Regions from separate parts of the Clostridium fungisolvens genome, predicted to be linked through region 1. Evidence: predicted binding sites of a transcription regulator. Region 1 holds the regulator's gene; each other region holds the start of a gene.
The links. Region 1 encodes Rex, which represses fermentation and respiration genes when NADH is low (regulators of the CRP and FNR family bind a similar motif). Its sites were predicted from a motif close to ATTGTTAANNNNTTAACAAT; they were not measured.

Region 1 (3,220 bases):
TATATAATAGAAGCAGCTGAAGCTAAAGTTAGATCAGCTGCTTTTAGTTTTATTGAGCAGATGCACCTGTTGTAGGGGCAACATAAACTCTTTGAGCTAATTCGTCATCTAACATATAAAGAGCGGCAGGATTTGATTCTGCTCTTCTAAGTTTTTTAATTATCTTATTAAAATTATCTTCTTCTTCTACTTGTTCATCTATAAACCATTTTAATAGGGATATAGTAGAATGTTCTTTTTCTTCATTTGCTATATCTGCAAGATTATATATTCTTCTTGTAACTTCTTGCTCATGCTCATAGCCTTTTTCGAAAACATCAATCATATTTTCGAATTTTATTTGTGGTTTATGTATGGCCTCAAGGGTTACATCACCATTTTTTTGATAAACATAATCATAAAACTTCATAGCATGAAAAAGTTCTTCTTGAGCCTGAACTCTAAAGAAATTTGCAAAACCATCTAAATCCTCTGATTGAGCAAAGGCAGCCATTGCTAGATAAGTATAAGATGAATAAAACTCATAATTTATTTGTTCGTTTAAAGCCTCAATTAATCTTTCGCTTAACATTTTTTATCCTCCTTTTAAATATGTTTATATATTAGGTTATTTATATTAGTTGTTGTTATTATAAATTTATATGGTAAAACAATCAATATTTAACATGAAATATTGTCGGATAATAAATATCATTTGTTGAATAAATAATAATATTCAGATAAATTACTGGCATAAAGTATTAATAGAACTTTATATAAAAACAATTTCATATTAAAACAATTTTATGACTAAGATATAGATAAGTTTAAGTTAAATGTGGTAATATATATAAGGAATAGAGTAGTATAGTGGATTTTATTACTCTTCATCTATCTAAAATTTTTTAATTTGTGGGTAAATTAAAAGTAAAACAATAGGATTTATTGGCCTGACAGATGAACAAAGTTCAGAAAAACAGGTGTATAAAAAATATACGGCTAAGTTTTTTAGCGATCTTATAGAATTTAATAACTTATTTGTTAATTTAAGAAGAGGTGACATAAATGGAAAAAAAGAAAAATATATCTATGGCTGTCATAAAGAGACTACCAAAATATCATAGATATCTATTAGAATTATTAAAAAATGATGTTGATAGAATTTCATCTAAAGAATTAAGCGAGAAGATAGGATTTACAGCATCACAGATAAGACAAGATTTAAACTGCTTTGGTGATTTTGGTCAACAAGGCTATGGTTATAATGTAAGAGATTTATATAATCAAATAATTGCTATTCTTGGTCTTCAGAGAGATTATAATACTATAATTATAGGTGCTGGTAACATAGGTCAAGCGCTTGCAAACTACACTCAATTTGAAAAACTAGGATTCAATCTTCTTGGGATGTTTGATGCAAATCCAAGATTAACAGGCATTAGAATAAAAGACGTAGAGATAAAAGATATAGACGTTATCAAAGATTTTCTAAAAGAAAACCACGTTGATATAGCAATATTATGTGTTCCAGACAACAATGCTCAAAAGGTTTGTGATGAACTGGTGGAGAATGGAGTAAAGGGTATTTGGAACTTTGCACCTATAGATTTAGTAGCTCCTAAAGACGTTATTGTAGAAAATGTTCACTTAAGTGAAAGTTTACTAACACTGGCATATTTAATAAATGAATCCCAAAATTAAATAATAAATACAAATACTAGTTTAAAAATTGTTAAAAAAGACACAAAATATATTGCAAATATATTCTTAAACAAGTATAATCATAATTGAAGTTTACGAGCTTCAATTATTTTTTGATTTTGTTTGTTATAATATTAACAAACGTCGAAAAAATTTAACAAATTTAGTAAGCTTTTTATTGTAATATAAGATTATGCAAATAAAACTTATATGCTTTGTTAAGAATATAACTACTTTAAGGAGGCCAAAACAATGGAATTAAAAAATGTTATCCTTGAAAAAGAAGGAAATATTGCTATTGTGACAATAAACAGACCAAAGGCTTTAAACGCACTTAACTCAGAGACATTAAAGGACATAGACACAGTTGTATCAGAACTTGAAAAAGACAAAGAAGTTTATGCTGTTATATTAACAGGAGCTGGTGAAAAATCATTTGTAGCTGGTGCTGATATATCTGAAATGAAGGACTTAAATGAAGAGCAAGGTAGAGAATTCGGAGCTTTAGGAAATAAAGTTTTCAGAAGGTTAGAAGTGCTGGACAAACCAGTTATTGCAGCAATTTCAGGTTTTGCATTAGGCGGTGGCTGTGAATTAGCCATGGCATGTGATATAAGAATAGCTTCTGTAAAAGCAAAATTCGCTCAACCAGAGAGTGGACTTGGAATAACTCCAGGATTTGGTGGAACACAAAGACTTCCTAGAATAGTTGGACTTGGTAAAGCAAAAGAATTAATATATACTGGAGACATAATTAATGCAGAAGAAGCATTAAGAATAGGTTTAGTTAATAAAGTTGTAGCTCTAGAAGATTTAATGACTGAAGCTAAAGCTCTTGCTAATAAGATAGCTAAAAATGCTCCAATCGCAGTTAAGTTATGTAAAGATGCTATAGACAGAGGAATGCAAGTAAGCATTGATGAAGCTATAGTTATAGAAGCAGAAGATTTTGGTAAGTGTTTTGCTACTGAAGATCAAACTGAAGGTATGACTGCATTTGTTGAAAGAAGAGAAAAGAACTTCAAAAACCAATAATTAAATTTATGACTTTTTGAAAATTTCTTTAATTCATATTTAAATTTAAAAATATTAGTAAATACTAGACGGAGCAAGTAAAATTGCTCCGTGAAAAATGAACATATATAAAAGAGTAATTAATAGTTGCTCTATACTTAAATAAATAGCAGGAGGGAATAAATAAATGGATTTCCAATTAACAAGAGAACAAGAATTAGTAAGACAAATGGTTAGAGATTTTGCTCAAAATGAAGTTAAGCCAATAGCAGGTGAGATTGACGAGACTGAAGAATTCCCAATGGAAAATGCAAAGAAAATGGCTGCACTAGGTATGTTAGGAATTCCTTTCGATAAGAAATATGAAGGTGCTGGCGGAGATGTTTTATCATACATCCTTACAGTTGAAGAATTATCAAAAGTTTGTGGTACTCACGGTGTTATAGTATCAGCTCATACATCACTTTGTGGATCAGTAGTTAACGAATTTGGTAATGAAGCTCAAAAACAAAAGTACCTACCAGAT
Region 2 (3,220 bases), 2.7 Mb from region 1:
AGGTAAAGAACCGTATTTAAAATATATTTTTTGAGGAACCTTAAACCAAAGCATGTTTTCTCTCCTTTCAGCTACGTTCTTTATATTAAGCAGATGCTTAGGGCCTATATTGTCTGACACAGAATTCCCACCCCAAGGACCACAACCTAAGGTTAATGATGGAGTTAATCTAAAGTTAAACACATCTCCCATAGCTCCATGAGTAGCTGGTACATTTATTAATGTTCTTACTGTCTTCATAGCGGTAGTAAATCTATCAACTTTTTCTTTCTGTGTTAAAGTATCAATATATAGTATTGAGGTATGTCCAAGGCCTCCTTGTTCAATAAGGAATTCTGCTTTTTCAACTGCTTCATCAAAAGTTTTTACTTTGTATAAGGCAAGAACAGGTGAAAGCTTCTCGTGTGCAAAAGGTTCAGAGAAATCCACTATTTCTGTTTCTGCAACTAGAACTCTTGTATTCTCAGGAACCTTGATATCTGCAAGTTCAGCTATTTTTATAGCTGATTGTCCCACTATATTAGGATTTATATTGCCATTAACTAAAAGTATTTTTCTTAACTTTTCAGCTTCTGAGGTTTTTAAGACGTAACCACCGCGATCTTCAAATTCGGTTTTTACCTTATCATATATTGAATCAAGAACTAAAACAGATTGTTCCGAAGCACATATAACACCGTTATCAAAGGATTTAGATAAAAGAATTGAACTGACTGCCATTTTTATATGAGCACTTTCATCTATAATTGCAGGAGTGTTACCGGCTCCAACACCTATAGCAGGTTTTCCTGATGAATAAGCAGCCTTTACCATAGCAGGACCACCAGTAGCTAATATCATATCTGCTTCTCTCATTATGGTTTGGGAAAGTTCGATACTAGGTTCATCTATCCAGCCGATTATACCTTCTGGAGCACCAGCTTTAATAGCTGCATCTAAAACAATTCGTGCAGCTTCAATATTGGCATTTTTTGCTCTAGGATGTGGAGAAAATATTATTCCATTTCTAGTTTTTAAAGCAATTAAAGCTTTAAAAATTGCAGTAGAAGTAGGGTTTGTAGTTGGGATGACAGCAGCTATTACTCCAATTGGTGCGGCAATTCTTTTAAAACCAGCAGCTTCATCGTACTCAATAACGCCACAAGTCTTTTCGTCTTTGTATTTGTTGTAAATATATTCAGCGGCGAAATGATTTTTCATTACTTTATCTTCAAGGATTCCCATTCCGCTTTCATTAACAGCCATTTTGGCTAATTTAATTCTTGCATTGTTTGCAGCGATAGCTGCACTTCTAAATATCTCGTCTACTTTTTCTTGGGAGTAAGTGGCAAATACTTTTTGTGCTTTTCTTACCTCGTCGAGTTTTTTTAATAGATCTTCATTGTTTACAACCTTCATTATAGATCCCCTCTTTCAAAAAAGTTTGTTAAAAGTTTAATTATTATGTTAATAATATAACAAAGTTTTTTATAAGGCAAGTAAAATTTTTAGAAAATTCAAGAAAAATATTTTATTGATATCGGAATATTTAGTGATAATCACTGAAAATATAATTAAAAAATAGAAAAAACACCAATTCAAAATAAAAGTGGATGAAATAAGTTGAGTTTACAGAAAAAACATTGTCAAACAATTAACTATATGTTGGATTATAATGTATTGGCACAGTTATTGCTTAAATTATAATATGGCATAAATTGTTCATTGCATAATTAGTTTCTTATTATTCCAAATTTATTAAACCAAGATTGAACTAAAATAATAACTAAATGTGCCGGTTTGTTGATAAAATTATATTACATATTTTTAAAATCAAAACTAGAGATGAGGTGTGATAAAATTTACTATTCTTTATATAGAAATATTGGGAGGAGTAATTTATGGATAAATTGATTGAGATCATTAAAACTGAGGATAAAAAGAATCCATATACTGATCAAGAACTTAGTGAAATGCTATCTATGCCAAGAGCAAAAATTCTTACTGAAAGAAATAAACAAAATATTCCAGATTCAAGGGATAGAAGAAAAGATATTTTATTGAAGGATTTAAAAGAAATTTTAAAAATACATCCTAATGTATCTGAGAGAAAATTAACTGAATTAATGATTGAAAGAGGGTATGAAATTTCTAGAAATATAATATCTAGAGTTATGAAAGATCATGTTGAAGAATTGGTGCAAAACGAAAAAGAGATAATAAATGCTGGTGAGTTTATTGAAAAACAAACTAATAGAAGAGATGGTTGCTTCAATAAATTAATAGGTGTTAATGGAAGTCTTAAAAACAAGATTGATTTAGCTAAGGCTGCAATACTATACCCTCCTCACGGACTTCACACACTTATTTATGGCGGCACAGGGGTAGGGAAAAGTGAACTTGCAGAATGTATGTATGAATTTGCCATACATAGCAAGGTAAAGCCTAAAGATGCACCTTTAGTGATATTTAACTGTGCAGATTATGCTGAGAATGCTAATTTACTTATATCTCAATTATTTGGTGTAGTAAAAGGAGCCTATACTGGAGCTAATGTGGATAGGGAGGGGCTAGTTGATAAAGCCAATGGCGGCATATTATTTTTAGATGAAATACACAGACTCCCGCCTGAAGGGCAAGAGATATTATTTTATCTTATAGATAAAGGTAAATATAGAAGGCTTGGAGAAACAAATACCGAAAGAAACGTAAACGTTTTGATACTAGGAGCTACTACAGAAAATCCAGAATCTAACTTGCTACTAACCTTTAGAAGAAGAATTCCAATGCTGATTGAATTGCCTAAATTAAATGATAGACCTCTTTCAGAGAGACTAGAAATAATAATTATGTTTTTAATAAGAGAGGCAAATAGAATAAATAAAAACCTTTTAGTTTCTAAAGATGTGTTAATGAGTTTAATGCTATATAACTGTCAAGGTAACATCGGGCAATTAAAAAGTGATATTCAAGTAATATGTGCAAAAAGCTATGTAAAATATATGTCACAAAATACTGATGAAGTATTAATAGATATGGAGGATTTGAGTAACTTTATTAAAAGTCCATTCCTAAAAGGAGGGGCTATTAATAAGACATTAATGAACTTAGTCACAGATGACATGTATATAGACATAAAGAATATGGAGAACTATAAGAATCAAATAAATGAATATGTAAATGAAAATGAGATATATCAATATATAGAAAATGAGTTCCAAAAACTTGAGAAGCAAGGATT
Region 3 (3,220 bases), 2.0 Mb from region 1:
TCGTAGATGGAAATATGTTGGATTTTTTTGTTTTATTGTCTTACCAATAGCACTTTCAATATTATGGTTTACAGTATTAAGCGATACAACTTATACAGATTGGTTTCATTTAGCAAAGGTGTATTCGTCTACAGCAGGATGCATTGGATTTTGGTGTATCAGACATGTTAAATGGAAGAATAAATCTACAGGTAAGGAATGGAGATTATCAGATAAAAAGTGGGCATTATGTTTTCCTCCACTTATTCTTGCTATAAATATTTTGGAGGCAGTATCTCGTGATTTTCAAGTTGGTATTCAATATGCCGGAGGAGGAAGATTAGCTGATGAAGCTATGTATGTACTTGGTGGCTCCTGGAATTTCATGAATGGTGTAGCAGGTATTTTAAACATTATAACTATAACCGGTTGGCTTGGGATTTGCATAAAAAAACAGACTGATAAAGACGGAAGTAAAGATATGTTGTGGCCTGATATGCTATGGTTTTGGATAATAGCCTATGATTTGTGGAATTTTGCTTATACCTATAACTGTCTTCCAGGACATGCATGGTATTGTGGTTTTGCTTTGCTATTGGCTCCAACAATTTGTTCCTTTACTGTTGGAAAAGGAGCATGGCTACAACATCGTGCACAAACTTTAGCAATATGGTGTATGTTTGCACAGACCTTTCCGTATTTCATTGATAAAGGAGCATTCGCTGTTTCCTCATCTTATAATACAGTACCACTATTTGGATTTAGCTTTGCAGCGTTAGTTGCTAATATAGCAGTATTTGTTTACATGATTTATAAAGTAGTTAAGACCAAAAGAAATCCTTATCTTGGGGAGCTATATACAGATTTAAAAGAATACAAAGAAATTAAAGCACTTGCGGAATAGATATTGTACTCATAATTAGACAAACAGACCTTTTTGTCTATTGATATACTTTGAAAACATTTTATAATAGAATCATAAAGATAATTGGAATTATTTTACAGAAGATTACAACAATAAAATTCAAGTGACATTTGTTTAGCTTTTAAAATATAGCTTTAAAGAAAATTCCAAGAAAGAGAATTGAAATTGTATTAAAAGATACAAGGAAATGTATAGATAAACTACTTCATATTTAAATTTACCAAAATAAAAAATTCGTAGATTCATCGAAGTCTTTATTTTGAGTTCAAGATCTGAAGTAGTTTATCTGTTTAGTAGAATAGATACCCAAGTTTTGCTATACAAAACTTAGGTGATTATTCTGTTAAGTATTAATTGTATGTTAATTGGATTATATTTTGAACTGGTATATCTTAAAAGTCAATTTATTTTATTTTTAAAATAAAATTAAAGTTAAAAAATTAAGAAAATGAGAGGGTAAATAATATGGATGCATATAAGGTTCTTGAAATTAAGAAAAGTGTTTTCGAAAATAATGACCGAGAAGCAGATTTACTTAGAGAAGAACTAAAAAAAGATGAGACTTTTTTATTAAATTTAATGTCATCTCCTGGTTCAGGCAAAACAACCACTGTTTTAAGGACGATTGAGGCTTTGAAAGATCAAATGAAAATTGGTGTTCTAGAAGCGGATATCGATTCTGAGGTAGATGCAAATATAGTTGCCAAAACCGGTGCAAAGGTAATACAACTACACACTGGTGGTATGTGTCATCTTGATGCTGGTATGACTAAGCAAGGACTACTAGGACTTGGAACTGAAGATGTTGATCTTGTTATTCTAGAAAATGTGGGGAATTTGGTATGCCCAGCAGAATTTGATACTGGAGCATCAAAAAATGCAATGATTTTAAGTGTGCCAGAGGGAGATGATAAACCTCTTAAATATCCATTAATGTTCTCTATTGTTGATGTTTTACTTATTAACAAGATAGATGCAATGGCTAATTTTGATTTTGACTTCGAGGCTGTAAAGGAGCGAGTAAGGAAATTGAACCCTAATATTAAGGTTATTCCAATTTCCGCTAAAACAGGTGAAGGAATTAAAGAGTGGGTAGTCTGGCTAAGTACAGAAGTGAAAAATTGGCAGGCTAAATAGAACCTTAATAATATTTTATTTGGGAGGTAATTAATATGGTCAAGCAAAAAGTGCTTCAATTGGCAAATAAGATTGCTGCTGGTATTACTGGCGGGATAGTAAAAGTAAAACCAACAGATCCGGAGTATAGAATTCTTGAGCCAGTTACTACAGATGAAATGGCAGAAGTAGCACTGCACTTAGAGGTACGTAAACCTAAAAGCTTAAAAGAAATTGCAGCTCTTTGTGGCAAGCCTGAAGAATATGTAGAAAAAATTCTAGATAAAATGGCTGTTGATGGCTCAATTAAATTTGAACTTGAAAATGGTGCTAAAAAATACTTCCTTGAGCTTTTCGTTCCTGGAGTAATGGAATATATGGTTGCAAATAAGGAAAATGTTGAAAAATATCCAGTAATCGCTGAATGTTTTGAAGAATATACAAGAAGATTAAGTGGCTTGATGGCGGGAAACCTTCCTGTAGGAATGGGAGTAATGAGAGTTATTCCAATCGAAAGTGCAATTGAAGGAGATACAAGAAAAGCTTCTTATGAAGAGATAGCATATCTACTTAATACCCATGAAATTTTTTCTGTTGCTGATTGTGCCTGTCGTACATCTATGAGAGTTAAGGGAGAAGGCTGTGGACATACTGTTGAGGAAATGTGCATTCAGCTAGGACCAGCTGCAGATTACTATATTCGTACAGGAAGAGGTAGGAGTATTACAAGAGAAGAGGCTATTGCTATTTGTAAAAAAGCAGAAAAGGAAGGTTTAGTTCATCAGATACCTAATCTTTCTGGACCGGGAAAAGCACTTGCTATTTGTAATTGCTGTGGATGTTCTTGCTTTGGATTAAGAAATACAACCCTTTTTAGAAATCCTGATTTTTCTAGATCGAACTATATTGCACAAGTGGATACAGATAAATGTGTTGCTTGCGGAGAATGTGTAGAAAATTGCCAAGCTAATGCCTTAACACTGGGGCAAAATTTATGTACAAAGAAACCTGTTGTAGCACCTAAGGAAGTAGATACCCCATACGATACGAAATGGGGGAAGGAAAAATGGAATATAAATTATCGACACCGTAAAGTTGTTGCTGAGAGCGGAACAAGCCCATGTAAAACTGAATGTCCAGCTCACATAGCTATCCAAGGGTATATCAAGATGGCTTCTCAAGGAAGATATAGAGATGCTT
Region 4 (3,220 bases), 3.6 Mb from region 1:
GACAGTAACAAAAGATGGAGAAGAAATCTTGGAAAACTTAAAAGGTTTTATTCATGAAATAAAAGGATTGTCAGATGTAGAAGAGTTCATTAGAAAGTCTCTTGGAACAAAAAAAGTAATAGTAGTTCCTGGAGATATGGATATTGATAATTCAATAATAAAAGAACTAGGAAAAGCAGCTGCTAATTATGCTAAATCCATCATAAAGAGTGGAAACATAATAGCTATTACTGGAGGAAGTACAATAAAAGAAGTTATAGATAATTTTCCTAAGATGAGTAATATTCACAATGCAATGGTGGTTCCAGCTCGAGGCGGTATGGGGAAAAAAGTTGAAACTCAGGCAAATACACTTGCTGCTAGGCTGGCGGAAAAATTAAATGGAAGCTATAAGATGCTTCATGTTCCAGAGAATTTAAGTGAAGAAATATTAGAAACTATTATTCAAGAAAAAGAGATAAAGGACGTAATTGATACCATTCATAAAGCTGATGTACTGGTATATGGTATTGGTAGAGCGGACAAAATGGCACTAAAAAGAGGTTTATCACAGGAACAATTTGATAGACTAACAAGCTTAGGAGCTGTAGGTGAAGCTTTTGGATTTTATTTTGATAAACAGGCTAAGGTTATAAGTGTAAATCAAACCTTAGGGATAAATATAAATGATGTAAATAAAATATCTACTCATATTGCAGTGGCAGGTGGGAAGAATAAAGTAGAGGCCATCCTTGCTACCGAATTAAACAAAAGCAACGGTGTTCTGATTACAGACGAAGGTGCTGCAATGAAGATTATAGAATATTTAAGTGGAAGTAATAACCAGGAATAAAATAAAACTATTTAAAAAAACTATAGTAGTATATTTAGCTAGTTAAGGTGTTTGTGATATAGGGATATTTTTTAGCAATTTAGATTGTATGGAGTTACAATATTTGATTAATAGTGATAATAATTTAATATATGGTTTAATTTATAACAAATTTACCATTAAAATCGCAATCTTTCCTTAAATAAAGTAAAATTTACAGTTTTTTTTAAAAATACTATTTAAAAATTCCTTTAAATAATCTATAATAGACATGTGGGACGAAATAATATTCACTGGGAGCATTAATGACCAGCTTATTGTTTTGATCAAACTAGTAACTGTAAAAAAGTTATAAAGTATTTTTACAAATATTTTAAATAAAAAAATTATATCTTTTAGGAGGTACTTTCAATGGCAAATATTAAAGTAGCAATTAATGGGTTTGGACGTATTGGACGTCTTGCATTCAGACAAATGTTCGGTGCAGAAGGATATGATGTTGTTGCAATCAACGACTTAACAGATCCTAAGATGTTAGCACACTTATTAAAATATGACTCATCTCAAGGTAGATATGATGGAACAGTAGAAGTTAAAGAATCTTCTATAGTTGTAAATGGAAAAGAAATTCAAATATATGCAAAAGCTGATGCTGCAACACTTCCTTGGGGAGAAATCGGAGTAGACGTAGTACTTGAATGTACTGGTTTCTATGTATCAAAAGCTAAATCTCAAGCACACATCACTGCAGGTGCTAAGAAAGTTGTTATATCAGCTCCAGCTGGTAACGATCTTCCAACAGTTGTTTACAATGTAAACCATGATATATTAACTGCTGATGATCATATAATTTCAGCTGCATCATGTACAACTAACTGCTTAGCTCCAATGGCTAAAGCACTTAACGATTATGCAACAATTCAATCTGGTATAATGTCAACAATCCATGCTTACACTGGAGATCAAATGGTATTAGATGGACCACACAGAGGTGGAGACTTCAGACGTGCTAGAGCTGCTGCTGTAAACATAGTTCCTAACTCAACTGGTGCTGCTAAAGCTATAGGATTAGTTATTCCAGAATTAAACGGAAAATTAATCGGTTCTGCACAAAGAGTTCCAGTTCCAACTGGTTCAACTACAATATTAACTTCAGTTGTTAAAGGAAAAGACGTTACAGTTGAAGGAATCAATGCTGCTATGAAAGCTGCTTCAAACGAATCATTCGGATACACTGAAGAACAATTAGTTTCTTCTGATATCGTTGGAATGAGATTTGGTTCATTATTTGATGCAACTCAAACTATGGTTTCAAAAATCGGAGAAGATTTATACCAAGTTCAAACTGTTGCATGGTATGACAACGAAAACTCATACACTAGCCAAATGGTTAGAACTATAAAGCACTTCGCTAACTTCTTAAAGTAATTTTAAGTATTTAGTTAAAAGTATTTAAACATCAAAAATAGGTCTGGTTTTGTAGTTATGGCTATAAGGCCAGACCTTTTTAAATTATAAAATTAAGAGGTGAAAATCCATGAGTTTCAATAAGAAAACAATTGAAGATATCGAAGTTAAAGGTAAAAGAGTATTAGTAAGATGTGATTTTAACGTTCCACTAAAAGATGGCGTTATAACAGATGAAAACAGATTAGTTGGAGCACTTCCAACAATAAAATATTTAATAGAAAATGGTGCAAAGGTTATACTTTGCTCACATTTAGGAAAAGATGCTTCTAAGTCATTAGCTCCAGTTGCTACAAGATTAAGCGAAATGCTAGACAAAGAAGTTGTTTTTGCTGCTGATGAACAAGTAGTTGGCGAAAATGCTAAAAAAGCTGTAGCAGAAATGAAAGAAGGAGACGTTGTTCTTCTTGAAAACACTAGATTCAGAAAAGAAGAAAGCAAAAACGGAGAAGAATTATCAAAGGAATTAGCTAGCCTTTGTGATGTATATGTTAATGATGCTTTCGGAACTGCTCATAGAGCACACTCATCAACTGAAGGAGTTACTAAGTTTGTAGATACAGCTGTATGTGGATACTTAATTCAAAAAGAATTAAAGTTCTTAGGAGAAGCTGTAAACAATCCAGTTAGACCTTTCGTTGCTATATTAGGTGGAGCTAAGGTTTCAGATAAGATAGCTGTTATAAACAACCTATTAGATAAAGTTGATACTATAATAATAGGTGGAGGAATGGCTTACACATTCCTAAAAGCTCAAGGATATGAAATCGGAAGCTCACTAGTAGAAGCTGATAGATTAGATTATGCTTTAGAAATGGTTGAAAAAGCTAAGGCTAAGAATGTTAATTTCTTATTACCAGTAGACCACAGAGTAGCTGCAGAGTTCAAGGATGTTGAACCTAAGGTTACTGAAGATCAAAACATCGAAGCTGGATTTATGGG

Region 2: adhE (bifunctional acetaldehyde-CoA/alcohol dehydrogenase) is a predicted target of Rex. The motif match lies at 1,622-1,641, and genes of this name have one in related genera.
Region 3: hypB (hydrogenase nickel incorporation protein HypB) is a predicted target of Rex. The motif match lies at 1,333-1,352, and genes of this name have one in related genera.
Region 4: gap (type I glyceraldehyde-3-phosphate dehydrogenase) is a predicted target of Rex. The motif match lies at 964-983, and genes of this name have one in related genera.

What each region holds. Positions count from the first base shown of each region.
Region 1 covers NZ_BLZR01000001.1:4,121,001-4,124,220, reverse strand. The annotation lists gene bsdtw1_RS18245 (ferritin) at 50-571, opposite strand; gene bsdtw1_RS18240 (redox-sensing transcriptional repressor Rex) at 1,045-1,680, shown strand; gene bsdtw1_RS18235 (short-chain-enoyl-CoA hydratase) at 1,933-2,715, shown strand; gene bsdtw1_RS18230 (acyl-CoA dehydrogenase) at 2,882-3,220, shown strand, end outside.
Region 2 covers NZ_BLZR01000001.1:1,463,131-1,466,350, forward strand. The annotation lists gene adhE (bifunctional acetaldehyde-CoA/alcohol dehydrogenase) at 1-1,398, opposite strand, end outside; gene bsdtw1_RS05960 (sigma 54-interacting transcriptional regulator) at 1,881-3,220, shown strand, end outside.
Region 3 covers NZ_BLZR01000001.1:2,101,389-2,104,608, forward strand. The annotation lists gene bsdtw1_RS08900 (DUF5692 family protein) at 1-883, shown strand, start outside; gene hypB (hydrogenase nickel incorporation protein HypB) at 1,370-2,041, shown strand; gene bsdtw1_RS08910 (FAD-dependent oxidoreductase) at 2,077-3,220, shown strand, end outside.
Region 4 covers NZ_BLZR01000001.1:542,888-546,107, forward strand. The annotation lists gene bsdtw1_RS02085 (sugar-binding transcriptional regulator) at 1-832, shown strand, start outside; gene gap (type I glyceraldehyde-3-phosphate dehydrogenase) at 1,223-2,239, shown strand; gene bsdtw1_RS02095 (phosphoglycerate kinase) at 2,349-3,220, shown strand, end outside.